2 regions of the Rhodopseudomonas sp. RCAM05734 genome follow, and region 2 is predicted to be linked to the other one. Evidence: predicted binding sites of a transcription regulator. Region 2 holds the regulator's gene; the other holds the start of a gene.
The links. The regulator HrcA, encoded in region 2, represses chaperone genes, less so after heat shock. The targets are predictions, from matches to a motif close to GTTAGCACTCNCNNNNNGNGAGTGCTAAC.

Region 1: a site for HrcA is predicted at 8,783-8,811, ahead of ACUXVA_RS13320 (co-chaperone GroES). Genes of this name have one in related genera too.

What each region holds. Positions count from the first base shown of each region.
Region 1 is NZ_CP199742.1:2,807,494-2,822,291, reverse strand. It holds gene ACUXVA_RS13365 (16S rRNA (uracil(1498)-N(3))-methyltransferase) at 58-813, shown strand; gene ACUXVA_RS13360 (ATP phosphoribosyltransferase regulatory subunit) at 934-2,109, shown strand; partial or broken gene hisG (ATP phosphoribosyltransferase) at 2,106-3,084, shown strand; gene ACUXVA_RS13350 (glycosyltransferase family 2 protein) at 3,168-4,217, shown strand; gene ACUXVA_RS13345 (ChbG/HpnK family deacetylase) at 4,214-5,056, shown strand; gene ACUXVA_RS13340 (DUF2076 domain-containing protein) at 5,187-6,005, shown strand; gene ACUXVA_RS13335 (L,D-transpeptidase) at 6,075-6,875, opposite strand; gene ACUXVA_RS13330 (protein phosphatase CheZ) at 7,173-7,949, shown strand; gene ACUXVA_RS13325 (hypothetical protein) at 8,067-8,588, opposite strand; gene ACUXVA_RS13320 (co-chaperone GroES) at 8,904-9,200, shown strand; gene groL (chaperonin GroEL) at 9,394-11,049, shown strand; gene ACUXVA_RS13310 (hypothetical protein) at 11,221-12,429, shown strand; partial or broken gene ACUXVA_RS13305 (phytoene desaturase family protein) at 12,455-13,913, shown strand; gene ACUXVA_RS13300 (META domain-containing protein) at 13,928-14,320, opposite strand; gene ACUXVA_RS13295 (L-lactate permease) at 14,496-14,798, opposite strand, start outside.
Region 2 is NZ_CP199742.1:1,321,438-1,336,235, forward strand. It holds gene bchJ (bacteriochlorophyll 4-vinyl reductase) at 1-331, opposite strand, end outside; partial or broken gene bchE (magnesium-protoporphyrin IX monomethyl ester anaerobic oxidative cyclase) at 352-1,698, opposite strand; gene ACUXVA_RS06440 (MBL fold metallo-hydrolase) at 1,874-2,842, opposite strand; gene gshB (glutathione synthase) at 3,072-4,013, opposite strand; gene ACUXVA_RS06450 (YraN family protein) at 4,051-4,473, opposite strand; gene rsmI (16S rRNA (cytidine(1402)-2'-O)-methyltransferase) at 4,451-5,419, opposite strand; gene ACUXVA_RS06460 (penicillin-binding protein activator) at 5,638-6,843, shown strand; gene hemW (radical SAM family heme chaperone HemW) at 6,994-8,154, opposite strand; gene rdgB (RdgB/HAM1 family non-canonical purine NTP pyrophosphatase) at 8,144-8,782, opposite strand; gene rph (ribonuclease PH) at 8,927-9,652, opposite strand; gene hrcA (heat-inducible transcriptional repressor HrcA) at 9,808-10,896, shown strand; gene grpE (nucleotide exchange factor GrpE) at 11,002-11,595, shown strand; gene pncA (bifunctional nicotinamidase/pyrazinamidase) at 11,738-12,454, opposite strand; gene ACUXVA_RS06495 (hypothetical protein) at 12,566-13,507, opposite strand; gene dnaK (molecular chaperone DnaK) at 13,868-14,798, shown strand, end outside.

The sequences.
Region 1 (14,798 bases), 1.5 Mb from region 2:
GCGGTGATAATTCGCCGCAGTTGGGCTAATGCTCGCCTCCCCGATGGAAACCGACCGATGCCGCAAGCCGATTTTCGCAGCCCCCGCCTGTTCGTCGATGCGCCATTCGCGCCTGACGGCAGCCTCGCGCTGGACCGCAGCCAGAGCAACTACCTCGGCAATGTGCTGCGGCTGGGCGCCGGCGACCAGGTGCTGGTGTTCAACGGCCGCGACGGCGAATGGCGCTCGGCGATCTCCGGCGGCAAGCGCGCCGATCAGCTGACCCTGCTGGCGCAGAGCCGGCCGCAGGACCGGTTGCAGGACATCACCTACCTGTTTGCGCCGCTGAAACACGCCCGCCTCGACTATATGGTGCAAAAGGCCGTGGAAATGGGGGTTTCGGCGCTGCAGCCGGTGACCACCCGATTTACCCAGGTGTCCCGGGTCAATACCGAGCGGATGCGGGCCAATGTGGTGGAAGCCGCCGAGCAATGCGGCATCCTCAGCATCGCCGGAGTCGGCGAACCGCAGACCCTGGACAAATATCTCGGCCAGCGCGACGGCGCCCGGCTGCTGGTGTTCTGCGACGAGGAGGCCCCCGTGGCCGATCCCATGGCGGCGCTGGCCGGCGCCTGCGACCGGGCCGGCCACGGCATCGACGTGCTGATCGGCCCGGAGGGCGGCTTCGCCGGGCCGGAGCGCGACGTTCTGCTGAAGCAGCCGAATATCCTGCGGCTGGCGCTGGGACCGCGAATCCTGCGCGCCGATACCGCCGCCGTAGCCGCCCTGACCCTGGTGCAGGCCGCGCTCGGTGATTTTGCGGTAACCAAGTAGGAAGACGGGTGGAAATCCTGACCCCGCATTAAGCCACTTGGCCGATGGTGGGTCGAAACTCCCCGCCGGCCATGTTAAGGGGCTGCGCCGACTGACACTTTGGAACTGCTGGACGCTGAGATGACCGAAACCGCCGCCCCTCGCGCGACCGGATCCGCCGCATGGGCGGATGCGCTGCTGCTGTCGTTCGCCCAGGCCGGCTACCACCAGGCCGAGCCGGCGATCCTACAGCCGGCCGAACCGTTTCTCGACCTGTCCGGCGAGGACATCCGCAAAAGCCTGTACCTGACCACCGACGCCTCCGGCGACGAGCTGTGCCTGCGTCCGGACCTCACCATTCCCGTGGCCCGGGATTACCTCGCCTCCGCCCAGGCCGGACAGCCGGCCGGCTTCTGCTATCTCGGCCCGGTGTTCCGTTATCGCCAGGGCTGCCCGAGCGAATTCCTGCAGGCCGGGATCGAATCCTTCGGCCGCCAGGACAGTGCCGCCGCCGACGCCGAAATGCTGGCGCTCGGCCTCGAGGCCACCGCCACCTTTGGCGTGACCGACGTGGACATCCGCACCGGCGACGTGGCGCTGTTCACCGCGCTGATCGACGCGCTTGACCTCTATCCGGTGTGGAAGCGCCGGCTGATCAAGGATTTCAACCGCAAGGGCGATCTCGAGATGGATCTCGGCCGCCTGACGCTGGCGGAAGCGCCGGCCCGCAACGAATATGAAGGCGTGCTCGCCGCATTGGCCGGCTCCGACCGCAAGGCGGCGCTGGCACTGGTCACCGACCTGATGTCCATCGCCGGTGCCAGCAATGTCGGCGGCCGTTCGGTGGCCGAGATCGCCGACCGTTTCCTCGAGCAGTCGACGCTCAAGGGCGGCGCCCTGCCCCGCGAAGCACTGGCGCTGATCAAGCGCTTCCTCGCCATCTCCGGCAGTCCCGACGACGCGCTGGCGCAACTGCGCGCGCTGGCCGCCGAGGCGCAGCTCGACCTCACCGCGGCCATCGACACCTTCGAAAGCCGCACCGGCTTCATGGCCGCCCGTGGCGTCGACGTTTCGAAGATCCGCTTCGCCACCTCGTTCGGCCGCGGCCTCGACTACTACACCGGCTTCGAGTTCGAACTGCACCGCAAGGGCAACGGCGTCGAGCCGTTGGTGGCCGGCGGGCGCTATGATGGCCTGCTCAGCCAGCTGGGTTCCACCACGCCGATTCCCGCCGTCGGCTTCTCGATCTGGATCACAACTCTGACACAGGTTCGCCGCAACGCTTCCGCAAGCGAATTGGCGGGGAGCACACCATGACCGCGCCGTTCGTTCTCGCCGTTCCCTCCAAGGGCCGCCTCCAGGAAAACGCCGAGGCGTTCTTCGCGCGCGCCGGGCTTGCGCTGGCCAAGCCGGGCGGCGCCCGCGACTATCGCGGCACCATTCCCGGCCTCGACAACGTCGAGATCGCCTATCTCTCGGCCAGCGAGATCGCCTCGCAGCCTGGCGCGCGGCGCGGTGCATCTCGGCGTCACCGGCGAGGACCTGCTGCGCGAGAGCATCGTCGATGCCGACAGGCGCGTTGCGCTGATCGAGGGCCTCGGCTTCGGCAGCGCCAACGTGGTCGTCGCCGTGCCGCAGTCGTGGATCGACGTCCGCACCATGGCCGATCTCGACGACGTCACCACCGGCTTCCGCGCCCAGCACAACCGCCGCATGCGCGTCGCCACCAAGTACATCAACCTGACGCGCAACTTCTTCGCCGCACATGGCGTGGTCGACTACCGCATCGTCGAGAGTGCCGGTGCCACCGAGGGCGCCCCCGCCACCGGCACCGCCGAGATGATCGTCGACATCACCACCACCGGCGCCACCCTCGCGGCCAACGGCCTCAAGGTGCTCGATGATGGTGTGATCCTGCGCAGCCAGGCCAATCTCGTCGCCTCGCGCGACGCCGACTGGAGCGACCACGCGCGCGAGACCGCACGCATCATTCTCGACCATATCGCCGCGCGCGCCCGCGCCAGCAAGTACAAGGAAGTCCGCACCCGCTTCGCCGGCTGCGACGCCGCCCTGCTGGCCGAAGCGCACAAGCGTTTCGGCGTGGTGTCGCCATTCGGCGGACCGACCTCGTCGGGCATGATCACGCTGCACTGCCCGCCGGCGCAGATCTATGCATTGGGCAGCTTCCTGCGCGACCACGGCGCCGATACGGTCTCCGTGGCATCGCTCGATTACGTGCTCGACCGCGCCAATCCGCTGTTCGCCAAGCTCGAGACATTCCTGCGGCCGTAGAGCGCGAACCGCCGGCCTTGCTGGCGACGACGCCTCGCCGTAACCATATGTTGCTGCATGTTGTGGATTCTGGGACCTGATCGATGATGCTCGGCAGTGACGTTTCTGGCTTGGCGACCGACCCCGCGACCGCTGCGGCGCAGGGGTTGTCGATCGTCGTGCCGGTCTACAACGAAGCCGCCGGCCTGACCCACTTCCATGAGCGGCTGGGCGTGCTGGCGCAGACCCTGAAGCAGCGCCACGGCCTCGCCTGCGAAGTTGTCTATGTCGATGACGGCAGCGCCGACGGCACGCTGGCAATCGCCCGCGCGTTGCCGGCCACCTCCTCGCTCGACGTGCAGGTGGTGTCGCTGTCGCGCAATTTCGGCAAGGAAGCCGCCCTGATGGCCGGGCTCGACCACGCCTCCCGCGGCGCCGTGATGTTCATGGACGGCGACGGTCAGCATCCGCCCGAACTGGTCGAGCAGCCGGTGCGGCACTGGATCGTCGAAGGCTATGACGTCGTCTATACGGCGAAGGCGCATCGCGACAACGAGTCGTTTCTGCGCCGCCAGGCGGTGCGCGGCTTCTACGCGCTGATCAACTGGGGCGCCCGCCAGAAGATTCCCGAAGACGCCGGCGACTTCCGGCTGCTGTCACCGCGCGCTGCCGCGGCACTGCGGCTGCTGCCGGAGCGCAACCGCTTCTTCAAGGGCCTCGCCACCTGGATCGGCTTTCGCCAGTTGCGCGTCGACTACGAACCGGCGGCGCGCGCCCATGGCGTCACCTCGTTCAACCCGCGACAGCTGATCGGCCTGTCGATCGAGGGGCTGACCTCGTTCTCGGTGGCACCGTTGCGCTTTGCCAGCATGTTCGGATTGCTGCTGGCGCTTGGTGCCTTCCTGTTCGGCCTCAACATCCTGTGGGAGACCTGGATGGAGGGCAAGTCGGTGCCCGGCTATCCCTCGCTGATGGTCGGCCTGATGACCATCGGCGGCGTACAACTGCTGATGATCGGAATCATGGGCGAGTATATCGGCAAGATCCTCTCGGAGCTGAAAGCAAGGCCAATCTACTTCGTGGCCGAGCACAGCGTGAAGCGTAGCACGACCGACGCCGCCGTCAGCGTCGGCGACCGGACCGCAGCCGAATGACCGACGACACGCCGCGCCGGATCTGGCTGTGCGCCGACGATTACGGTCTCAGCTCCGGCGTTAATCGCGGCATCCGCGAGCTGATCGAACGCGGCCGGCTCAACGCCACGTCGGTGATGGTGGTAGGCCCGGCGATCGGTCGCGACGAAGTCAGTGCCCTCAACGAAGCTGTCGCCAGCAGTCCCCGCTGCGCCATCGGCCTGCACGCCACGCTGACCGCGCCGTTCTATCCGCTGACGATCAACTTCCGGCCGCTGCAGGGTGGCCTGTTCCTGCCGCTCGCCAGCAAGCTGCGCAGCAGCATGTTGCGGCGGCTCGATCCGCAAATGATTCGCGGCGAGCTGACGGCGCAGATCGCCGCATTCGTGAACCTGTTCGGACGTCCGCCGGACTACATTGACGGCCATCAGCACGTGCACATTTTCCCGCAGGTGCGCGATGCGTTTCTGGCCGCGGCCAGGACGCAGGCGCCCGAAGCCTGGGTGCGCCAGTGCGGTCGCACCGGGCCGTTGCGGGAGCGGCTGAACATGCCCAAGGCGATGCTGCTCGATACGCTCAGCGCCGCGTTTCGCAAGCGCGCCGCGCGCCATGGCGTCGCCTTCAATCCCGGCTTTGCTGGCGCCTACGACTTTGTCCGAGAGGCCGATTTCGGCAGGCTGATGGGCGGCTTTCTCCACGGGCTGCCGGACGGCGGACTCATCATGTGCCACCCTGGCTTTGTCGACGAGGTCCTGGTCAGCCTCGATCCGCTGACCGACCAGCGCGAGCGGGAGTATGCGTTTCTCGCCAGCGACGACTTTTCGCGCCTGCTCGACGCGAACAAAGTTACATTGAGCTGACGCTTCGGGTCGGCCGCCGGCGATTTGTCGCATACCGAAATTTAATCCGGGCGGCACTATTCGCGACACAAAGCGTCACTACATCTCCCAGGCGCTGCCGAAGCGCGCTTAGTGCAAGCCGGAGAACGCCATGACACCGCAGGAACGCCAGCCGGTTGACGATCTGTTCGACCGGCTCAGCAAGGTCGAAGCCGCGCCGCGCGACCGCGATGCGCTCGACGCTATCGCCGCAGGACAACGCCGCGCGCCCAATGCCCTTTATGCGCTGGTGCAGACCGTGTTGCTGCAGGACGAGGCGCTGAAGCGCGCCCATGACCGCATCACCGAACTGGAAGGCGGCGGCGCGCCCGAACAGGCGCCGCCCGGCGGCTTCCTCGATACCATGCGCGACGCGCTGTTTGGCCAGAACCAGCCCGCCCCGCGCGGCTCGGTCCCCAACGTCCCGCCCCCGAGCAGCCGCCCGGCCTGGAATACCGGGCAGGTGCTCGGCCAGCCGCCCGCGCAGGGCGGCTATGGTCAGGGTCAGTACGGCCAGGCGCCAGGCTACGGTCAGGCCCCCGGCTACGCCCAGCCGCAGGCGCCCGCCGCCGCCGGAGGCGGTGGATCGTTCCTGGGCACTGCCGCAGCCGCTGCGGCCGGCATGGTCGGCGGCTCGCTGCTGCTCGGCAGCATCCGCTCCATGATGGGCGGTGCCGGCGGCCATCAGGGCTTTGGCGACAGCGCCAATGCCAGCGAGAGCCGGAGCCCGTGGAGTTCGGATTCGTCCGGCGGCAATCTGGCACGCGATGCCGGCGTCAATGACATCGGCTCATCCGGCCAGCGCGCCGGCGCCTTCGATCAGGCGCAGGCCGATGCCGACCAGGACCAGGACCAGGACCAGGACGATCACGACGATATGGACATGGATTCCGACGATTTCGGCGGCGACGACGACAGCAATTTCGCCTGACCCGGACGCGAACCAAAATGAAAACGGCCGCTCCAGGGAGCGGCCGTTTTGCTATCATGGTGAATGAATTCAGATCACGATGACCCGCGCGCCGACGTTGACCCGGCCGTAGAGGTCGATCACGTCCTCGTTGCGCATGCGGATGCAGCCGGACGAGACATTGGTGCCGATGGTCCACGGCTCGTTGGAGCCATGAATGCGGTACAGCGTCGACCCCAGATACATGGCCCGCGCGCCGAGCGGATTGGCGGGACCGCCTTCCATGTGCCGCGGCAGATCGGGACGACGCAGCAGCATTTCCGGCGGCGGCGTCCAGGCCGGCCATTCCTTCTTGGCGGTAATGGTCTTCACGCCCGACCAGGTAAAGCCGGGCTTGCCGACGCCGATGCCATAGCGCATCGCGCGGCCGTCGCCCTGCACCAGGAACAGGAATTTGTTGGGCGTATCGACGACGATGGTGCCGGGGCTCTCCTTGCCGGAATAAGCCACCAGTTGCGGCTCGTATTTCGGATCCATCGCCGGACGCGCCGGATCGATGGATTCATCCTGCTGCAACATGCCCTGCTGCTGCGGTAGTAGCGCGCGCTGCGGTTCATAGGCGCGCGGATAGGGCTGCTGTTCGGCGGACGGCTGTTGCTGGTAACGCGCGCTTTGCGGCGGCGCGTCGCTGAACAGGAATTCGATGAAGCCGCCGCCCATGCGCGGGCGCTCGGCGTAAGCGACCCGCTGCGGCGCGGGCTGCGACCGATCCGCATAAAGCACGGCGGGCTCGGCAAACGGCGCTGCAGCGTCGAGCGCGGCAGCCTGATGGAGTCCGGCGCCGAGACATGACGCACTGGCGAGAAATGCGACGGATAGTTTTCTGAACATCGACGTACTCTGCACTGTTTCGTCGTGGACGCGCCCTCGACCGAGGAGCGCCTTGCACGCCACGAGTTAGAATCAAAACCGCATCGGTTTGGTAAACGGAAACGGTATTTCGATTCACCACGTCGCAAGTTGAGCCTGTTCTGGATAGTAGCGTTTATTTTCGATGAACACGGATTGTGCATGGTTAACCGTTGATGAGCGCGTGATGAGCGGTGTTTGCAACACGACAATCCGCGTGAACCCGCCGTTAAACTGATCCGTGTACGACAAGGCATTGATTGAACGTTGGGGGACCTGATGTCTGTTCGTCGCAAGCGCTTTCGTATCGAAGAAGTCATTCTCGGTGGTACGCCGATGCCCGCCGAAATCGCTGGCGATACTATGCCCATGCACCGGGAGATCATGACGGAGCTGCGCGCGATCCGCGACCAGATGGGTCGACCTCATCAAGGCGAGAATGCAGTTACCAACCAGATCGGCGCGTCCACCGACGCCCAGGTCGCCGAGGCCCACGCCCTCCTCGAGACCTATCGCGCCCAGATCGAACAGTGCGAAAAGCTCAAGATCGAGCTCGACCTGATCCACGATGCCATTACCCGCACCAAGCAGGAGATTGCCGTTCTGCACGGCAAGAGCTTCGACGGCGAGGAAATGGCCAAGGTCAACGGCGAGCTCGGCGCGGTGGTCGGCGGCACCGAGGAAGCCACCCAGCAGATCCTGGAAGCGGCGGAAGCGATCGACAACGCCTCCACGGCCCTCAGCAAGATCACCTCACCCGACCAGCAGAAGCAGCTCACCGAGGAAATCCAGGAACGCGTTGTCTCGATTTTCGAGGCCTGCAACTTCCAGGATCTCACCGGCCAGCGCATCAGCAAGGTGATGACCACGATGAAGTTCATCGAGAACCACATCACGACCATGATGGACATCTGGGGCGGCGTCGACGCCATCCGCGCCCATGCGCCGCCGATTGTTGACGAGCGCGAGGGTGACGACCGCCTGCTCAATGGCCCGAAGCTCAACGGCGACGTCGGCCACGCCTCGCAGGACGATATCGACGCGCTGTTCGGCTAGGCCCACCCCCTCATTCCGGGATAGCTCGCAGCTTCAGCGCTCACGTTCCCGAATGACCACAAAAAACGGCGCCTCCCACGGGAGGCGCCGTTTTCGTATCAGACCGGACGTAGCTCTTTAGGCCCGCGGTGCGCAGCGGACGTACACCATGTTTCCGTAGCGAACCGCGGCATCCTTGTCGATGAAGCGCGTCACCAGAATCCGACCGTCAAAAGAGACGATCTCGCGGTCCTTTTCGCCGCCCGCCGGGCCGGCCGGGCCGATATAGTTCTTGCCGCTCGGGCTGCCTTTCAGGCGCAATTCCTGGGGCGTCGCCTCGTCGGCGAGATGCATGATCACCCCGCCGGAGGTGCCGGCGCCGATGATATAGGGCTGCTTGCACTGGCCGCGCGCGGCATTCTCGGTGCGGGTGCGATCCGCCGGGTTCATGTAGGACGCCAGACCCCAGCGGCCGACCAGCTCGTCGGCGCGGATCGAGGCCGGCATCTCGGGCGCCGGCGGCGGCTCCTGGGCAACCTCGGGCTGCGACGTGCCGAAGCCGCCGAGTCCACCGAAAGAGCTGCACGCGCCCAAAGACATGGCCAGCATCGAGGCGACCCCCAAATTGGCAATTGCGCGCGCGTTGCGTGACCTGATCATAGCATCCCCGTAAAAATATCGATTGTTGCTGACTGCGCCCGTCCGCAGCCCAGCACGAACACCGGCGGAGCAATGACGCTATCAACTACGCCTTTGCACCGATATGGTTTCCAAATCATCCTATATTGGCCTCACCAAGGCCTTAAGCCCTTGCTTGACAGGATCGGCATCTCGCCATATTTCCGGAGCACTTCTTTAGCACTCTTGAAGCGCGATTGCTAAGGGCGCGGACCGATCGACCCAAACGCGGCCAAATCGTCCGGCCCTGGCCCATATGACAGCGATTCACCCGTCAGCCTAGCCAAAGGAACATCCATGTCGAAGATCAAATTCCGTCCGCTGCACGACCGCGTCGTGGTCAAGCGCATTCTCGCCGAGGAAAAGACCAAGGGCGGCATCATCATCCCGGATAGCGCCAAGGAAAAGCCCCAGGAGGGCGAGGTGGTTGCGGTCGGCCCCGGTGGCCGTGACGAGGCCGGCAAGCTGCTGCCGATCGACATCAAGACCGGCGACAAGGTGCTGTTCGGCAAGTGGTCCGGCACCGAGATCAAGCTCGACGGCGAAGAGCTGCTGATCATGAAGGAATCCGACATCATGGGAGTGCTGGCGTAAGCACTGGCGTCGCATACCACTAGGACTGTCACCACCCGCGAAAGCGGGTGGCCCAGTAGACGCGGTCGCCGGTGATTGAATCGCCAGGCCGGCATGTACTGGATCGCCCGTTCCTAGCGCGCAATTGCGCGCACGGCCGGGCGACGACAACCGGAATTCGTTTTTCCAAGTTTCTCTTTCAGGAGCACCCAACATGGCTGCCAAAGACGTCAAGTTTTCCGGAGACGCGCGCGATCGCATGCTGCGCGGCGTCGACATCCTCGCCAACGCAGTGAAGGTCACCCTCGGTCCCAAGGGCCGCAACGTGGTGATCGAGAAGAGCTTCGGCGCTCCGCGCATCACCAAGGACGGCGTCACCGTCGCCAAGGAGATCGAGCTCGAGGACAAGTTCGAGAACATGGGCGCGCAGATGCTGCGCGAGGTCGCCTCCAAGACCAACGACACCGCCGGCGACGGCACCACCACCGCCACCGTGCTGGCCCAGGCCATCGTCCGTGAAGGCGCCAAGTCGGTTGCCGCCGGCATGAACCCGATGGACCTCAAGCGCGGCATCGACATCGCCGTCGCCGCCGTCATCAAGGACATCACCAAGCGTGCCAAGCCGGTCGCCTCCTCGGCCGAGGTTGCCCAGGTCGGCACCATCTCCGCCAACGGCGACGCCACCATCGGCAAGATGATCGCCCAGGCGATGCAGAAGGTCGGCAACGAAGGCGTCATCACCGTCGAAGAGAACAAGTCGCTCGAAACCGAAGTCGATATCGTCGAGGGCATGAAGTTCGATCGCGGCTATCTGTCACCCTACTTCGTCACCAATGCCGAGAAGATGACCGCCGAACTCGAGGATGCCTACATCCTGCTTTACGAGAAGAAGGTGTCCGGCCTGCAGGCCATGCTGCCGGTGCTCGAAGCCGTTGTGCAGAGCGGCAAGCCGCTCTTGATCATCGCCGAGGACGTTGAAGGCGAAGCGCTCGCCACCCTCGTCGTCAACCGTCTGCGTGGCGGCCTCAAGGTTGCCGCCGTCAAGGCGCCGGGCTTCGGTGATCGCCGCAAGGCAATGCTGGAAGACATCGCGATCCTGACCGGCGGTCAGCTGATCTCGGAAGACCTCGGCATGAAACTGGAGAGCGTCACGCTCGCCATGCTCGGCCGCGCCAAGAAGGTGGTGATCGACAAGGAGAACACCACCGTCGTCAACGGCGCCGGCAAGAAGCCCGCCATCGAGGCGCGCGTCAACCAGATCAAGGCGCAGATCGAGGAAACCACCTCGGACTACGACCGCGAGAAGCTTCAGGAGCGTCTGGCGAAGCTGGCCGGCGGCGTCGCGATCATTCGCGTCGGCGGCGCCACCGAAGTCGAAGTGAAGGAAAAGAAGGACCGCGTTGACGACGCGCTCAACGCGACCCGCGCGGCCGTTCAGGAAGGCATCGTGCCGGGCGGCGGCACCGCGCTGCTGCGCGCCAAGAAGGCCGTCGGCCGCATCCAGAACGACAATCCCGACGTCCAGGCCGGCATCAATATCGTGCTGAAGGCGCTGGAAGCCCCGATCCGCCAGATCGCCGAGAATGCCGGCGTGGAAGGCTCGATCGTGGTCGGCAAGATCCTCGAGAACAAGTCCGAGACCTTCGGTTTCGACGCTCAGACCGAGGAATATGTCGACATGGTCGCCAAGGGCATCATCGACCCCGCCAAGGTGGTTCGTACCGCACTGCAGGACGCGGCCTCCGTCGCCGGCCTGCTGGTGACCACCGAAGCCATGGTCGCCGACATTCCGAAGGAAGCCGCGCCGGCAATGCCGGGCGGTGGCGGCGGTATGGGTGGCATGGGCGGAATGGGTGGCATGGGCTTCTGAGCCCGACCGTTCAACCCGAGCGTTCAATATCGAAGGCCGCCCCTCCGGGCGGCCTTCTTTTTGCGGGGAACGCAAGGTTGTCGAAGCTCTTTTGTTGTCGCCCCGGTTCTGATTCAATCCGGCGACAAAAAGCTCTAGGGTGGAATCATTGCCCTGTTCGAGGAATTTGAAATGCGCGCGCTTCGTTTTTGCCTGACCGGTCTTGCTGCGGCCTCAACCGTGCTGGCGCTGGGACCTGCCTCCGCCCAGATGAAGCTTGCGCCCAAGAGCGCCGCGCCGGCCAACGAGGCCCGCTACTTCACCTCGATTGACGGTTTGATGGACGGCAATGCCGACGTCATCCTCAAGGAAATCCGCCAGGGCAAGACCGTCACATCGGCGACGCTCGACGTCTGCTATCCCGCCGAAAAGGGTTCCGAGCGCAAGGACCGCTTCGTCGCCAACCTCGCCGTGAGCGGCCAGACCCTGACCGGCACCGCCCAGACCCAGGTCGACAAGCTGCCGGTCTCCGTCAAGCTGACGCGCAAGCCCACCGGCGAGAATTTCGAATTCAAGGGCCAGATCTCCGTGGGCCAGACCACCAACAACGTGGTCTCATCCGACAATTCCGACCAGAGCGAAAAGGAATTCCAGGACAACCAGGCCGTCGACGACAACATCACCGCGTCGCCGAAGGATTTCACCGAAGTCTCTCCCGAAGCGGTTGCGGTCAAGATCAAGCTGGAGGCGGCGCTGGATTTCGTCCGCACGCTGAAGGGGCAGAATGTCGAGGTGTCGCTCGGCAGCCTCAGCGTCGCCTGCGACGCCTTGCGCGCCGGCGAGCAGGTAATCACGCTCAATATCGATCCGGAGCGCGCGGCGGCCTTCGTGGCCAAGGCAAAGACCTATCCCGGCGTGGTCAACGCCGGCTGGACCACCGGCGCGGTCGATCTGGAACGCACTATCCGCTTCGCCGCCGCCGAGTGGCGCGACGGCGACAGACTGAACCGTGACAAGATTGCGACGACGATCGCCAACGTGCTGGCCAAGTCCCTGTCGGCCAAACTGACGGCGTCGAAATGGAGCGACGAGACAGGAAAATTGAAGCTGACCTTCAAGCGGCCGAGCCAACTGATGCCGGGGCTTGAGCTGACCGAGACGCTGGAGATCAACGCCCTCGCCGCCGCCGACCGGCCGGGCGCGTCCGACCGGTTGATGCTGTGGGTCGGGGCTCCAGCGGTATCCACCGCGGATGAGGCCGCGGGTGCCAAACTTAACCTCGCCGACGCCACCGGCGGCGAGGAGGAAAGCGACCCGCGCGACGACAACGGCGCGATCGCAGCCCTCGCCGCGGAGTTCAAGGCTCAGCGCTGGAACGCCGACAATTCGAACTGGAAGTAGCCGCCATCGCAGGAACGAACCGCTGATGGCGCGCTATGATGTGGTGGTGATCGGCGCAGGCCTCGGCGGCCTGGCCGCGGGGGCGATTCTGGCCCGCAATGGCCGCAAGGTGCTGGTCATCGAGCGCAGCAATTCGGTGGGTGGCGCGGCATCGAGCTACAAGGTCGGCGACCTGTTCGTCGAAGGCTCGCTGCACGAGACCAGCGACCCGCGCGAGATCGGCGATCCCAAGCACGGACCGCTGACCCGGGCCGGTGTGCTCGACGCCATCACCTGGACACCCGGCGGCGATCTCTACGAGGCACGCGGCGGACCGCTCGACGCGCCATTGTCGGTGCCGGCAAATTTCGACGACGCCTGCGCCGCGCTGACGCGGCGTTTTCCCGAGGCCCGCGACGGCATTGCGAAGATCCTGGACGACATCGCGCAGATCGTCGCCGGCGCAGCACCGCCCGCCTCCGACGCCTCACTGTCGCTGCAGCAGAAGCTCGATGCCGTGTTCGGCGACAACGAGGCCGTCAAATGTGCCCTGGCCGCCAATCTCGCCTACTACCATGACGACCCCGCCACCTTGTCCTGGCAATGGTTCGCAGCCGCCCAGGGCAGCCTGTTGCGCAACGGCGCCTGCTACGTGAAAGGCGGCTCGCAGCGGCTGTCGAGCGCGCTGGCGCGCGCCATCAAGACCGCCGGCAGCGATGCGCGGCTGCGCCGGACCGTGACTGCCATCGCGCCCGGCCCGGACGGCATGCAAATGGTGACGCACAGCGCCAAAGACGGCAGCGATCCGCAGACCGTCACGACGCCATGCATCATCAGCAACGCCGCACCGGAAACCCTCGCCGCACTGCTGCCGCCGGCTGCCGCGCAGACCTTGCGCGCGCACTACGAGGCGGAGACACCGTCGATATCGCTGTTCGCGCTAACGCTCGGCCTGTCGCGGCCGCCAGGCGAGTTCGGCCTGCACGGCTACTCGACCCAGCTGCTGCCGCCGTGGCTGACGCGGCTGTCGGACTATGCCAAGGGAACGACGCTGATGGCCGCCGAGCCCAGCGAGCACATGCCGCCGCTGGCCATCGTCGATTATGCGGCCATCGACGCCGGCGTGCCGGCGCCGCCGTTTGTGCTGTCGATCTTCGGGCCGGACCTGCTGTCGAACTGGGATCCGTCCGACATGGAACGTTACCGCGCCAAGCGCGGGCGATGGCAAGCCGCCATCATCGCCTATCTCGATCTCGCATTATCCGGGTCTGGCGGACGCCGTCACCGCGACCTCCTTCAATACCGCGCTGTCGGTGCGGCAATATCTCAACGCGCCGCACGGCGCGGTCTATGGCTTCGCGCCGACCCCGGGCGCGCCGGTGCGCTCGCCGCGGACGCCATTGCCGGGGATCTATCTGGCGTCAGCCTATGCCGGTTTCGGCGGCTACACCGGCGTGATCCAGAGCGCAGTGGCGTGTGCGGACATGATTCTGGCAGATCGGTAGCGGACGCGTACTTCTCAGTTGGTATTGAGCCGGAACCGCAGCGGCTTCGGTCCGATGAAGGTGATCGCATCGCCCTGCCGCTTCCAGTTGGTGGCCTCACCCAGCGCCGCCAGCAATTCGTCATCGAGTTGCGCACGCGCCGGTGGACAGTTGCGTGCGTCCATGGCGCCGGCGACGAAGACAACGGTGTCGCCGGCCACCGAGAACTGCCCCTTGCCACCCTTGCACCACAGTTCAACGAGGGTTTCGCCGGCATCGCCGATGTCGAGATTCGGCACCCGCTTCGACCCGGGCTGCGGGGCCGCGTCGAGACTCATCTGCAGGCCGAACGGAAACTCCTCGGCGGCCTGCGCCGGCAGGCCGACCAACAGCACCGAGACGGCGACTGCCGCGCGCCAACATGTCATGGCTGACATCATCTGAATCCCGATTTGACTGACCGATCCAACCCGGCGGGTTCTTACGTGACGCCCGCAACATTGGCCAGATCGGTTCGCGCACAAATCGGGCGAAAAGAGGAAGCGCGCTGCTTCACCTCCCCCAACGGGAGAGGTGAAGCAATATGCTGGTTGCCGGAGTGGTCTACTTCAGGACCATCGCCGTGAACGGATAGACATAGGCCTGCAGCATCACCACGCAGCCGACCAGACAGGCCAGCACGATGGAGTGCCAGAATACGTAGCGCAGGATGGTGCCCTCGTGGCCGTACCAGTTGGTCGCCGTCGATGCCACGACGATCGATTGCGCGTCGATCATCTTGCCCATCACGCCGCCCGACGAGTTCGCCGCCGCCATCAGGATGGGCGACAGGCCGAGTTGCTCCGAGGTGATCTTCTGCAGGTTGCCGAACAGCACGTTCGATGCGGTATCCGAGCCAGTCAGCGC
Region 2 (14,798 bases):
GCAGGGCGCGCAGCAACCTCTGCGCTAGCTGCGGAATCCGGTGCGCGAGCAGATAGTCGGCGGTGCGCTGGCCGGCAATCCAGCCGACCGTGCGGGCGCGCGCGCCTCCGAGATCGCCGCGCAGCGCCAAATGCAGCCGCGTCACATGCCGTTCGTCCACCATGTCCGCGGGAGCGGCGGCGAGATAGTCCGTCAGCCCCGCCGTCTCGAACACGCGACGGACGGCGCCGGCGCCGTCGATCGCGCCCAGCGCCTCGGCGACGCGGGTGATCGCATTGGGGCCGATGCGGCCGAAGGATGCGTCATGCGTAGCGTGAACAGCGTCGGACATTCACACCGTCCCTCATCGTATCAATGCACGGCAGGAGTCGCCGGTTCGGCATGGTCATGGCCGCCGCAGCCCATCAGCTCGGCCTGCTGCGGGCCGCTGACCTTGCGGTTATGGCTGGTCTTCCATTCCACCGCGCTGATGTCGGCGCGCTTGTGCGTCGCGTCGAGGGCGAACTTCACCTTGTCCTTGGATTGCGGCCCCCAGTCGTTGACGCGGCCGAGATCGTAGAACTTGCGCTCGAAGCCGGATTTGAGAAACGCTTTCAGGCAGCCGAGCAGATAGCGGCGCCGTTCGCCGGTGCCGGCCCAGGGATAGGAGAACAGCGCCTTGTTCATGTAGAAGCGCCGGTAGTTGTGCATCACCCGGTCGAGCAGCTCGGCGCGGTCCATGGCATCAGGCTTCATGATCGGCGAAACGAAATTGCACTTCTCGTAGTCGAACACCTCGACCTTGTCGCCGAGCTCGCGGAAGAGGTCGGAGAACGGCCATGGCGTGTACATCGCCCAGTTGGCGAGATCGGGCTTCCAGTCCCGCGCCATCCGGTAGGTCTCTTCCAGAGTCTCGCGGGTCTCGTTCTCCAGCCCGACGATGAACTGCGCCTCGACCACGATGCCGGCGTCGCGCAGCAGCTGGATCGCCTTCTTGTTCTGCGCGACGGTGGTCTCCTTGTTGAAGCGGTCGAGCTTGAGCTGCGCCGCCGCCTCGGTGCCGAGCGAGACGTGGATCAGGCCGGCCTTGCGGCACAGCGGCAGCAGCGCCTCGTCGCGCAGGATATCGGTGACGCGGGTGTTGATGCCCCACAGGATCCCGAGGTCGCGGCGGATCAACTCCTCGCAGAACGCCACGAACTTCTTCTTGTTGATGGTCGGCTCCTCGTCGGCGAGGATGAAGAAGCCGATGTCGTGGTCGCGGATCAGACCCTCGATCTCGTCGACCACGCGCTTGGGATCGCGAATCCGGTAGTCGCGCCAGAACTTCCACTGCGAGCAGAAGCTGCAGGTGAAGGGACAGCCGCGCGCCATGTTGGGAATGGCGACGCGCTTGCCCATGGGAATGTAGATGTACTTGCTCCACTCCAGCACGCCCCAGTCCGGCGTGATGGCGTCGAGGTTCTTCACCGTCGGCGCCGCCGCGGTGGCGACCACCGTCTCGCCGCCGCGGAAGGCGATGGCTTTGATGTCGTGGCGCTGCCCGGGCCAGCGCCCGTCTTCGAGCGCCCGCAGCAGGTTGACGAAGATCTCCTCGCCCTCGCCGCGCACGATCGCATCGATCCACGGCGCCTCCGTCAGCACCTGCTGATACATGAAGGTGGCATGGATGCCGCCCAGCACGGTCAGCGCCTTGGGATGAATCTCCTTGGCGATCTCAAATGTAAAGGAAGCATGACATCAGGTTGTCTTGACGCTTTGATGTGAATCAAATGCGGTTTGACGGGGGGCGGGTGCATTGCAGCGCTGCTGATGACCGGCGGCGCGTGGCGGCAGGCCTGCCTCAGGTCTGCCGCACGCTGTCACGGGTTTGCCGTAACGATTTTCGGCGGGGTCAAAGGCTCATGTTCATCGGCTCGGCGATGTAGTGGAAGCCGTCGCCATTCTTCACCACATGGCCAAAGCCGGGCCAGGCGAAGTGATAGGACATCACCGCGATCTTGTTGGCCGCGAGCATGTCGAGCATCTTGACCCGCGTCGCCGCCGCCATCTTCGGATCGGAATCGTAGGAGAACTCCATCCGCGGCTTCTCCATCAGCAGGATCGCGTGATGGGTGAGGTCGCCGAGGAAGGCGAAGGATTGGCCGTTCGACTGGATCATGAACATGTGGTGGCCGAAGGTGTGGCCGGGCGCTGCCAGCGCGGTGACGCCGGGGAGGAATTCCTGGCCGTCCTTGAAGAACACCAGGCGTTCACGCACCGGCATCAGGTTCTTTCGCGCGTGGACGATGAAGTCCTTGAGCGGCGAGCCGAGCTTGCCCTCGTCGGTCCAGAACTTGAGGTCCTCCTCGCTGATATAGACCTGCGCATTGGGAAACAGCGGCTTGTCGTTGGCGTCGACGATGCCGCCGATATGATCGACGTGGGCGTGCGAGCACACGATGGCGTCGATGTCCTCCGGCTTGAGACCGGCCTCGCCGATACTCTTCATCAAACGCCCGGTAGTCGGCCCGAATAATTTCGACGTGCCCATGCCGGTGTCGAACATGATCAGCCGGTCGTCCATGTTGACGATCGGAATGTTCTGCTCGAGCACCACGTTGCCGGGATCGAGGAAGTTGTCGGTGAGCATCTTCTTCACCTCCTCCTGGGGCACGCCGATGAAGGTGCCGGAGGGATCGCCGAGCGGCAAAGGTCCGTCTGAGACCACCGAGACCTCGGCGCTGCCGAGCATGAAGCGATGGAAGTAGGGCGATTGCGTTCCGAGCTTGGGCGCCTTCGCCAATGCGCCTCCGCCGACCATGCTGGTGGTCAGTCCGGCACCGAGGGCGAGCAGCGAGCGTCGCGACAATTCGAGCGTCATTCGGAATCTCCCTTGATTGCTTTCTTGCCGCTGTCAGGCGGGCCGCCCGATTGGCCGGGCGCGTGCGCATATGCTGCCCCCGCCGCCAAATGCTGGCAAGCGGAACCGCGAAGAGCGAAACGGCGTCACAGAAGTTTCATGCGTTGCGGTCGTTGACGCGACGCAGCGAAGCCGTGTGTCAATCTGGGGCATGCACGCGCAGCACGCGTGAGCCCCGGATATCAATGCATCAGCCGCGCTTCTTCTCGATCACGTCCCACAGCCGTGCTGCCACATCCGGGCCGCCAAGCCTGGCGATGGCGCGGATGCCGGTCGGCGAGGTGACGTTGATCTCCGTGAGGTTGCCGTCGATCACGTCGATGCCGACGAACAGCAGCCCGCGCTCGCGCAGCGCGGGGCCGAGCCGTGCGCAGATCTCGCGCTCGCGCGGCGTCAGCTCGGTCTCCTTGGCGGCGCCGCCGCGCACCATGTTGGAGCGCAGGTCGTCTTCGGCCGGCACGCGGTTGACCGCGCCGGCGAATTCGCCGTCGATCAGGATGATGCGCTTGTCGCCGTGTTTCACTTCGGGAAGGAAGCACTGGATCACCCACTGCTCCTTGAAGGTCACCGAGAACATGTCGTAGAGCGAGCCGAAATTCATGTCCTGCGGCAGCACGCGAAACACCGCGGCGCCGCCATGGCCGTGCAGCGGTTTCATCACCACCGCGCCATGCTCGGCGCGGAACGAATTGATCTCGCCGAGATCGCGCGAGATCAGCGTCGGCGGCATCAGGTCGGAAAAGCCCATCACGAAGATCTTTTCCGGCGCGTTGCGCACGGAGGCTGGGTCATTGACCACCAGCGTCTTCGGATGGATGCGCTCGAGCAGGTGCGTCGAGGTGATGTAGGCGAGATCGAACGGCGGATCCTGGCGCAGCAGCACCACGTCGAAGGATTCCATGTTGACGCGCTCGGGTTCGCCGAGGCTGAAGTAATCGCCCTCGACGTCGCGCACGGTCAGCTTCTGCACCGGCGCCACCACGTTGTTGCCGCGCAGTGAGAGCTTGTCCGGGGTGTAATAGGACAATGCGTGGCCGCGCTTCTGCGCCTCCAGCATCATGGCAAAGGTCGAATCGCCCTTGTGGTTGATGCGCGCGATGGGGTCCATCTGGACGGCGACGTTCAAGGTCATGCAGGAAATCCGGAGTTGTGGTCGGGAAGGTGGAGGGTCAGGCGCTGGCGTCGAATGCCGCTAACAGATGGCGTGGCAGATGTCCCGGCGCAATCAGCATGACGTCGAAACGCAGGTCGAATTCGGCGTGTTCGGGGTGGGTCATCAGCCAGGCCTGCGCGGCCTCGACGATACGGCGCTGCTGCCGCGGTGTCACCGCATAGGCGGCCTCGTCGAGGCTGGCCCGCGCCTTGACCTCGACAAAGGCGACCAGGCGGCGCCGGCGCGCGACGATGTCGATCTCGCCATAGGGCGAGCGAAACCGCCGCGCCAGGATCGAATAACCCTTGGCGATCAGCCAGGCGGCGGCACGGCTTTCGGCCGAGAGGCCGGTGCGGAACGCGGCCACGCGCTCCGGCGCGGGGACTTTCGCCGCCGGCGCGCCGTGCGCGAGCTCGTCAGTCTTCCGTGTCTTCGCCATCTTGGCGGTCCGGCCGGTTCTGCTTGGCGAGTTCGAGGGCGCGGGCATAGATCTCGCGGCGCGGCCGGCCCGACACCTCGACGGCATGGGCCACCGCATCCTTGACGCTGTCATGCGCCAGCGAGGCGCGCAGCATGGCGTCGAGATCGCCCTCGGTCATCAGTTGCGCATCGGCTGCCGGCGGGCCGATCACCAGCACGAACTCGCCGCGGGTCTCAAGTTCGCCAGCCACGGCGGCAAGTTCGGAGACTTTTGCGCGGCGCACTTCCTCATGCATCTTGGTCAGTTCGCGGCAGATCGCGGCGTCGCGGTTGCCCATGATGTCGGCGAGGTCGGCCAGCGTGTCCTGCACGCGGTTGCCGGAATCGAACATCACCAGCGTGGCGTCGATGCGCGACAGTTCGGTCAGGCGGGCGCGGCGCGCCATCTGCCGCGACGGCAGAAAGCCTTCGAAGAAGAAGCGGTCGGTAGGCAATGCCGCTACGGCGAGTGCCGCCAGCACCGAGGACGGGCCGGGGAGGGCGATGACGTTGAATCCGGCGGCGTAGACCTCGCGCACCAGCTTGAAGCCGGGATCGGAAATCAGCGGCGTGCCGGCGTCGGAGACCAGCGCGATGGAGGCGCCCTGGGCGAGCTTTTCGAGAATTTTCGGCCGCGCCTGCTCGGCATTGTGCTCGTGATATTGCTTCAGCAGCCCGGAAATCGAATAGCGCTCGGTCAGCCGCCGTGTGATCCTGGTGTCCTCGCAGGCGATGATGTCACAGCCAGCCAGCGTTTCCAGCGCGCGGATGGTGATGTCGCCGAGATTGCCGATCGGGGTGGCCACCAGATGCAGCCCGGGCGCCGCCTTCGGCGCCGTCAGCAGGTGGCCGGAGATGGCGAAGGTCCGCGCCGAGGCCGGCTGCGGATCCGCGGGGAGCGATGGGGAGGCTTGAGTTGGGCGCATCGCGCCAATGTAGGGAATTGCAGAAACCGGGGACAGCCGTTTTTCCGACATTTCGCTTCCGTTCATCGGCGCCATGCCATGGTCGGTGGGTGACCGGGTTGAACCGGCCATAAAGCTTTTGTTTTGGTTAACTTTTTGCCGACAATATGTCGGAATTGACCCTCCATGTCTGGAGGTGGAAGTCCGGGCCGATCTCGGTCGGTCGAGGAAGAAATGCGATGGCGGGACCGTTCAATCCCAGGTTTGGCAGGCAGGGTTCGAGCCGGCGCACCGCGCTCGGGCTGCTTCTTGGCGCGCCCCTGCTGGGCGCCTGTGCCGGAGTCCAGCAGACCCTGAGTAACAATTTTGGTGGTGGCCCCGGCCAGCCGCCGGCCGGCCCGGCGCAGCAGCCGCTCGCAGTCGGAACCGGCCAGGTCAAGGTCGGGCTGCTGCTGCCGCTGTCGGCGGCGGGCAATGCCGGCGTTGCCGCGCAGTCGATGAAGAACGCCGCCGAAATGGCGCTGGCCGAATTCCAGAATCCCAATATCCAGCTGCTGATTAAAGACGACGCCGGCAGCCCGCAGGGCGCCCAGCAAGGCACCCAGCAGGCGCTCGACGAAGGCTCGGAAATCATTCTCGGACCGCTGTTCGCGCAGTCGGTGCCGGCGACGGCGCAACTGGCGCGCGCCCGCGGCGTCTCGGTGATCGCATTCTCCACCGATGCCAGCGTGGCCGGCCGCGGCGTCTATCTGCTCAGCTTCCTGCCGGAGTCCGACGTTAACCGCATCATCGATTACGCCGCCTCGACCGGAAAGAAATCCTTCACCGCCATGCTGCCGGAAAATGCCTATGGCAATGTGGTGGAAGCCGCGTTCAAGCAGGCGGTCGCCCGCAAGGGCGGACGCATCGTGGCGTTCGAGAAATACGGCACCGACCGCAGCAATGCCGCCCGCAACATCGCGGCGGCGCTGGGCGGCGCCGACGCGCTGTTCCTGGCTGACGATGGCGACGCCGTGGTGACCACCGCCGATGCGCTGGTCGGGGCGGGCGCCAATCTGCGCAACGTGCAACTGCTCGGCACCGGGCTGTGGGACAATCCGCGGGTCTATGGCAGCGCCAATCTGCAGGGCGGCCTTTACGCCGCGCCGGATCCGTCCGGCTTCCGTGCCTTCGCCGGTCGCTACCGCGCCAAGTACGGCGCCGATCCGGTGCGCACCGCGACGCTGGCCTATGACGCGGTGGCGCTGGTCGCCGCGCTCGCCCGCACCCAGGGCGGCCAGCGCTTTTCGCCGGAGGTGCTGACCAATACGTCGGGCTTCGCCGGCATCGATGGCCTGTTCCGCTTCCGCAGCGACGGCACCAACGAGCGCGGCCTCGCGATCATGCGCGTGGCGCCCGGCGGCGGTCAGTCGGTAGCGGGATCGCCGAAGAGTTTCGGGACGTAACACTGAAACTTGTCCCGGACGCAGTGCAGTGCGCCTCCATCAGGAGGCGTAGTGCACTGCAGAGCCGGGACCGTACCAAACTCGGTCGCCCGCGATGGTCCCTGCTCTGCGGAGCGGCATGAAGGATGCCGCACCGCGTCCGGGACAAGTTCAGGCCGCCAGATCCGCGACCACCGCATCGAGCACTGGAAAGCCCTCCTGCGTGACGCGCAGGCGGCCGCTGTCCTCGACAACGATGGCGCCTTCGTCGCGCAGGATTCTGATGCGGTCGGCATCGAGCGCGCGGCCGGAGAGCGCCTTGTAGCGCGCGGGGTCGATGCCTTCCCTGAGCCGCAGCCCCATCAGCAAAAACTCGTCGGCGCGTTCTTCGCTGTTCAGCAGGTCGTCGGTGATGACGCCATCGCCGGTGTCCTCGACGCGCGTCACCCAGGCCTCCGGCCGCTTCTCGGTGGCGATGGCGTGGCGGATACCGTCGATGTCGAGCCGGCCGTGGGCGCCCGGGCCGATGCCGGCATATTCCTGGCCGCGCCAGTAAACGAGGTTATGTTTGCATTCCGCGCCGGGGCGGGCGTGGTTGGAAATCTCGTAGGATGGCAGGCCCTGTTGCGCGCAGACCTCCTGTGTCACGTCGTACAGACGCCGCGCCATGTCTTCGTCCGGCGTCTTCAGCTTGCCGGCGGCGTGCAGGCCGAAGAACGGCGTGCCTTCCTCGATGGTCAGTTGATACAGCGACAGATGCTCGGCGGCTTCCGAGATCGCGAGCTTGAGTTCGCTGGTCCACATCTCCGGCGTCTGGTCGGGGCGCGCATAGATGAGATCGAAGGAATAGCGATCGAAGGCGCTGCGCGCGATCGCCACCGCATCCAGCGCCTCGCGCGCAGTGTGGAGACGGCCGAGGGATTTCAGCGAGGCATCGTCGAGTGCCTGCACGCCGAGCGAGACGCGATTGACGCCGGCGGCGCGGTAGCCGTGAAAACGCGTCGCATCGACGGAGGTCGGATTGGCTTCCAGCGACACTTCGGCATCATCAGCGACGTGCCAGTGCTTGCCGATGGAATCGAGGATGGCGCCGATGGTCTGCGGCTTCATCAGCGACGGCGTGCCGCCGCCGAAAAAGATCGACGACACGGTGCGGCCGGGTGTGCGCGCCGCGGTGGTCTCGATCTCGCGCGCGAAGGCGCGGGCAAAACGTTCCTCGTCGATCGGCTGGTGGCGGACATGGCTGTTGAAGTCGCAATAGGGACACTTCGACAGGCAGAACGGCCAGTGCACATAGACGCCGAAGGCGTCCTGTCTCGCGTCAGCGCTCAAGGCAGATCTCCGCCAGTTTGACGAAGGCTTTTGCGCGGTGCGACAGGCCGAGGCCGAGTGGCGGCAGGCCGTGCTTCTCGATGCTGGTCATCTCGCCGAATGTGCGGGTGTGGCCGTCCGGCAGGAACGACGGGTCGTAGCCGAAGCCGGCATCGCCACGCACCGGCCACACCAGCGTGCCGTCAGCGCGGGCCTCGACCTCTTCCAGATGCCCGTCGGGCCAGGCGACGCACAGCGCCGAGACGAAATGCGCCTTGCGCTTGTCCGGCGTGGTGGCGCCGCGCTCCTGCAGCAGTCGTTCGATTTGCGTCATCGCCGCGGTGAAATCCTTGGACTCGCCGGCCCAGCGCGCGGAGTAGATGCCCGGAGCGCCGTCGAGCGCGTCCACCACCAGACCGGAATCGTCGGCAAAGGCCGGCAGTTGCGCAGCCTGCGCTGCGGCAATCGCCTTGATGGCGGCATTGGTTTTAAAAGTATAGCCGGTCTCGTCGGGCTCGCCGAGCCCGAGTTCGCCGGCAGAGACGGCCTCGATGCCGTAAGGCGCCAGCAGCTCGCGCATCTCGGCCAGCTTGCCGGGATTGTGGGTGGCGATCACGAGGCGGCCGGTGATTCGGCGATGTTGAGTCATGAGAGAATCTTAGTCCGTAGCCCGGATGGAGCCAACGGGTCGCGCGAAGCGCGCCCGATGATAAACTCCGCGCAATACGGGGCCCGCGTGCATGTGATGAATGGGAATCCCGGATTTCGCTTGGCTCCATCCGGGCTACGGCAGTTACGCCACCGCGATCTTCTGCAGCTCGACCAGCCGGCCGATGCCCTGTTGCGCAAGGCCCATCAGCTTCAGGAATTCGTCCTGCGAGAACGGGGTCTTCTCCGCTGTGCCCTGCACCTCGATGATGCGGCCGTCACCGGTCATGACGAAGTTGGCGTCGGTATCGGCCTCGGAATCCTCGGCATAGTCGAGGTCGAGCACCGGGGTGCCGTTGTAGATGCCGCAGGAGATCGCCGCGATATTGTCGCGCAGCACCTTGTCGCCGTCGCCGTTCTTGAACATGTTGCGGCTCTTCATCCAGCCGATGCAATCGGCCAGAGCTACCCAGGCGCCGGTGATCGAGGCTGTGCGGGTGCCGCCGTCGGCTTGGATCACGTCGCAGTCGATAGTGATCTGGCGTTCGCCGAGCGCTTCGAGATTGACCGCGGCGCGCAGCGATCGGCCGATGAGGCGCTGGATCTCGACGGTGCGCCCGCCTTGCTTGCCGGCTGCGGCCTCGCGGCGGGTGCGCTCCAGGGTGGCGCGCGGCAGCATGCCGTATTCGGCGGTGACCCAGCCCCGCCCCTGGCCCTTGAGCCACGGCGGCAGCCGTTCTTCCAGCGTCGCCGTCACCAGCACATGGGTGTCGCCGAATTTCACCATGCAGGAGCCTTCGGCATATTTGACCACGCCGCGTTCCAGCGACACGGCGCGCAGTTCATCGGGCGCACGACGGCTTGGCCGCATGAGTAAAATCCTTCCGAAAATTCAAAAAAGCCAGTTCGCGGTGCTTTTAGGGGGTGGGCCGGCAGCGGCAAGGGCTGCACGGACCTATTGCCGCAATGGGTGCTTGTAAGTCGGGCCCCGGAGCGACAAATTAGGGGCTGTCACAGGAGTTGCCCTTGGCCCATCACGATCCGATCGGCCTGATTGCCGCCAATGCCGGGCTCGCGCAGCTCAACGAGCGGTCGCGTGAGATTTTCCGGCAAATTGTCGAAAGCTACCTGGCCACCGGCGAACCGGTCGGCTCGCGCAACATTTCCCGCCTGATCACGGTGCCCTTGTCACCGGCGTCGGTGCGCAATGTGATGTCGGACCTCGAGCAGCTCGGGCTGATCTACGCTCCGCATACCTCCGCCGGGCGGCTGCCGACCGAGCTCGGCCTGCGCTTTTTCGTCGACGCCCTGATGCAGGTCGGAGATCTCACCGAACCGGAGCGGCAGTCGATCCAGGCCCAGTTGAGTTCCGCCGGCCGCCCGCAGTCGGTCGAGGCGGCGTTGGGCGAGGCGCTGACCCGATTGTCCGGCCTGACCCGCGCAGCGGCGGTGGTTCTGACCGCCAAGGCCAATTCGCGGCTGAAACACATCGAATTCGTCCGGCTGGAGCCGGAACGGGCGCTGGTGGTGCTGGTGTCCGAGGACGGCCAGGTAGAAAACCGCGTGCTCACCCTGCCGCCGGGGGTGCCGACATCGGCGCTCACCGAGGCCACCAACTTCCTCAATGCGCGGATTCGCGGCCGCACCCTCGACGAGGCCCGGCTGGAACTGGAGACGGCGCTGGCGCAAAACCGCGCCGAACTCGACCAGCTCACCCACAAGGTCATCGCCGCCGGCATCGCCGGCTGGTCGGGCGGCGACAATGACGACCGGCAGCTGATCGTCCGCGGCCACGCCAACCTGCTGGAGGATCTCCATGCGCTGGAGGATCTGGAGCGGGTCCGGCTGCTGTTCGACGATCTCGAGGCCAAGCGCGGCGTCATCGACCTCTTGGGCCGGGCCGAACGCGCCGAGGGCGTCCGGATCTTCATCGGCTCGGAAAACAAGCTGTTCTCCCTGTCCGGTTCCTCGACCATCATCGCGCCCTATAGCGACGGCGCCGGTCAAATCGTCGGCGTGCTCGGCGTGATCGGACCGACCCGGCTGAATTATGCGCGGGTGATCCCGATGGTCGACTATGCCGCAAGGGTGGTCAGCCAGATGCTCGGCGGATGACCGGACGCCGCCCCGATTTACCGGTTGCGCTTGATTTTTGCCCTGCAAACCACGATATCCGGCGCAGCAATCCCCCATACCAAGCGTTTTTCAGAAGGCAGCGTGATGACTGATTCCAACGGGTCGAACGAGAATCCCGAAAAGCAGGCTCAGCCCGCCGAACCGGTGGTCTCCAAGCCGTACATCATGCCCGACGATCCGGAGCCGAATTCGGTCGAGGCCCTGACCAAGGAAGCCGCGGAATCGCGCGACAAGATGCTGCGCACGCTGGCGGAAATGGAAAACCTGCGCAAGCGGACGCAGAAGGAGATCGCCGACGGTCGCACCTATGCGATCACCAATTTCGCCCGCGAGGTGCTGGATATTGCCGACAGCCTGCAGCGCGCCCTCGATGCGCTGCCCGCCGAGACCAAGGCCCAGGCCGAATCCGGCATCAAGGCGCTGATCGAAGGCGTCGAGCTGACTGAGCGCTCGCTGCACAACACGCTGGAAAAGAACGGCGTCAAGAAATTCGATCCGGCCGGTGAGAAGTTCGATCCGAACTTTCAGCAGGCGATGTACGAGGTGCCGGACGCTTCGGTGCCCGCCGGCACCGTGGTGCAGGTCGTGCAGGCCGGCTACACCATCGGCGACCGCGTGCTGCGCCCGGCGCTGGTCGCGGTGTCCAAGGGCGGCGCCAAGGCCGCCGCATCGGAGTAATCGTAGTCTGTCGTCACCCGGCTTGACCGGGTGACCCAGTATTCACTTAAAGGTCTGAGTTTACTGGATCGCCCGGTCCTGGCGCGCAATTGCGCGCAGGCCGGGCGATGACAGCCGAGTATGACGTAAAGGCGTTGTGCCTCTACGCCACCAGATCCGTCGAATTGATCCGCCTCACCCCGGCCTTGGCCATATCGGCCCAGGCCTTCGCCAGCGAGCCCTGGGTGTCGATGCCGCGGCAGGCGTCCTCCACGACATAGGTGTCGAAGCCGGCTTTGCGCGCGTCGAGGGCGGACCAGGCCACGCAGAAATCCGTCGCCAGGCCGGCGATGAACACGCGTTGCAGCTTGCGTGACTTCAGGTAGGCGGCGAGGCCGGTCGTGGTCCTGCCATCGGCTTCGGTGAAGGCCGAATAACTGTCGACGTCCTTGTGAAAACCCTTGCGGATCACCAGCCCGGCCTGCGGGATCGCGAGGTCTTTGGACAGCCCGGCGCCGTCGGTGCCCTGCACGCAATGGTCCGGCCACAGCACCTGTTTGCCGTATTTCAGGTCGACGGTCTCGAACGGCTTCTTGCCGGCGTGGGACGAGGCGAACGAGACGTGACCCGGCGTGTGCCAGTCCTGGGTCATCACCACATCGGCGAATTTCTTCGCCATAGCGTTGATGACAGGCACCACCTTGTCGCCGTCCTTCACCGCGAGGCTGCCGCCCGGCAGGAAGCAGTTCTGCACGTCGATCACCAGCAGCACGGATGTCTTGTCGATGCTGACCTTGCCTGCAGCCTGTCCCGTTTTCGGCACCAGACTGGCCATGGCCGCGACTCCCAACCCCGCAACAATCTCTCGTCTGTTCGGCATCGCTGATCTCCCGAAGAACACCAGCAAATCAGGTCGCGGGGAGCCGGTAAAGGCGGATGCGCGGCCGAGGCGGACCAAATTTCAGCCGCCGCCTGCATGTTTTGCGCGCCGTCAGCGCGGCTCGATGCCGTCGCGCACCGCCCGGAACCGCGGGAAGGCCTTCGACCAGTCGTCGCGCGGCGTGCTGGCAACGATCCGCATCGCCACATTGCCGCTGGTGAAACGCAACCATTGCACCACGGTGACCGGGGTGTTGGCCTTGCCGCTGACCGCGTCGATGCGCGTCTCGTAACCGGGGGCGCCGTCGAGCCGCATCGGCTCGGACATGGTGATCCTGGCGTCGCGCAGGCCCGGGATCATTGTCGCCGCCTGCTGGGCGAAACGGCCGCGATCTTCCGCCTTTTCCGGCGCCGAGGCGGTGGTGCCGATCACCATGTAGGGCGACGCTTCGACGCCGGTTTCGGCGGCTTCGTCGGTGGCGTCAGTCAGCAGGATGGTTGCGCCCGGCGCCAGCGTGCGCACCGTCTTGAAGTTGCTCATCTCGGTGATCTTGAAGGGCAGCAGGCCGAGCTGTTCCTCGATCGGCACTTCCTTGCGCACCGACGCGGAAGAGAACATCTGGCGCACCGCGTCGTCGGTGTAGATCTTCATGGCGTTTTCCGGGACCTGCACGGCAATGTAGCCGGAGAAGGTGCCGCCCGGCATGATCATCGAATAGCGCCTGATGTTGCCGGTGGCATCCTTGCCGTTCTCGACGGTGTAATAGGCCTTGCCCGCTGCCGTCTCGAGGGTCTCGGGCTTCACGCCGCCGGCGGGGCCGGCCTTGAAGGCGTTCTCGACCTCGCCATAGGCGGCGGCCGGAAGCTCCGTGACCAGCACCTTGACGCCCTGGTCGGAGGTCTCGAAGCCGGTGAAGGTCTTCGCCGGCGCCAGGCCGACCAGCGGCGTCATGCCGATCCTCAGGCCCGGCGGGTAGACCGCGTCGGCGGCGAGAGCCGAGGTCGCGGCCCCCAGCAACAGGGTCAGCGCGAAAAGCGGAGCGATGTTTTTCATGAAAATCTACTGGGTTCGCATTGCGGCTGTACGATGGTCGCGGACTGCGGCCATTGATGCCAGGACGCCGCAGCCGACGGCCATGCTGTAGCGGATTTCGCGTTCCGGCAACAGATCAGGGCCCAATGCGTTCCCGTCCGGTCCGCCCCTGCCGCCCGGCGCAACCGGCCGGATCGATTAATCTTTTGCCTTGCAGGCGTTTTCCTTGGCTTGGCCATGGGTCCGGTCCTTGCGGCCCCCACCCCCCCTCCTATATGAGGCCTACCGTCGCAATATCGCGAGCATTTGATTATTGGGGGTTTGGATTGGTGCGCCGTCAGGGCCCAGCCAACCTGCCGCAAAAAGAAGGGTATGAGGACCATGGGAAAGGTCATTGGCATCGATCTCGGCACCACGAATTCGTGCGTCGCCGTCATGGATGGAAAGTCACCTAAAGTCATCGAGAACGCGGAGGGCATGCGCACGACGCCGTCCATCGTTGCTTTCAGCGACGACGGCGAACGCCTCGTTGGCCAGCCGGCCAAGCGCCAGGCCGTGACCAATCCCGAGCGCACCATTTTTGCGGTCAAGCGCCTGATCGGCCGCCGCTACGACGATCCGACCGTGGAGAAGGACAAGAAGCTTGTCCCCTACAAGATCGTCAAGGCATCGAACGGCGACGCCTGGGTCGAGGCCGACGCCAAGACCTACTCGCCCTCGCAGGTCTCCGCCTTCATTCTGCAGAAGATGAAAGAGACCGCGGAAGCCCATCTCGGCGCCAAGGTCGACCAGGCCGTCATCACGGTCCCCGCTTACTTCAACGACGCCCAGCGCCAGGCCACCAAGGACGCCGGCAAGATCGCCGGCCTTGAAGTGCTGCGCATCATCAACGAGCCGACCGCGGCGGCGCTGGCCTACGGTCTCGACAAGTCGAAGAGCGGCACCATCGCGGTGTACGATCTCGGCGGCGGCACCTTCGACGTCTCGATCCTCGAGATCGGCGACGGCGTGTTCGAAGTGAAATCCACCAACGGCGACACCTTCCTCGGCGGTGAAGATTTCGACATGCGCCTGGTCAGCTATCTCGCCGACGAATTCCAGAAGGAGCAGGGCATCAACCTGCGCAACGACAAGCTTGCCTTGCAGCGCCTGAAGGAAGCCGCTGAAAAGGCCAAGATCGAGCTGTCGTCGACCACCCAGACCGAAATCAACCTGCCCTTCATCACCGCCGACGCTTCGGGTCCGAAGCATCTGACCATGAAGCTGACCCGCGCCAAGTTCGAAGCGCTGGTGCAGGATCTGGTCGAGAAGA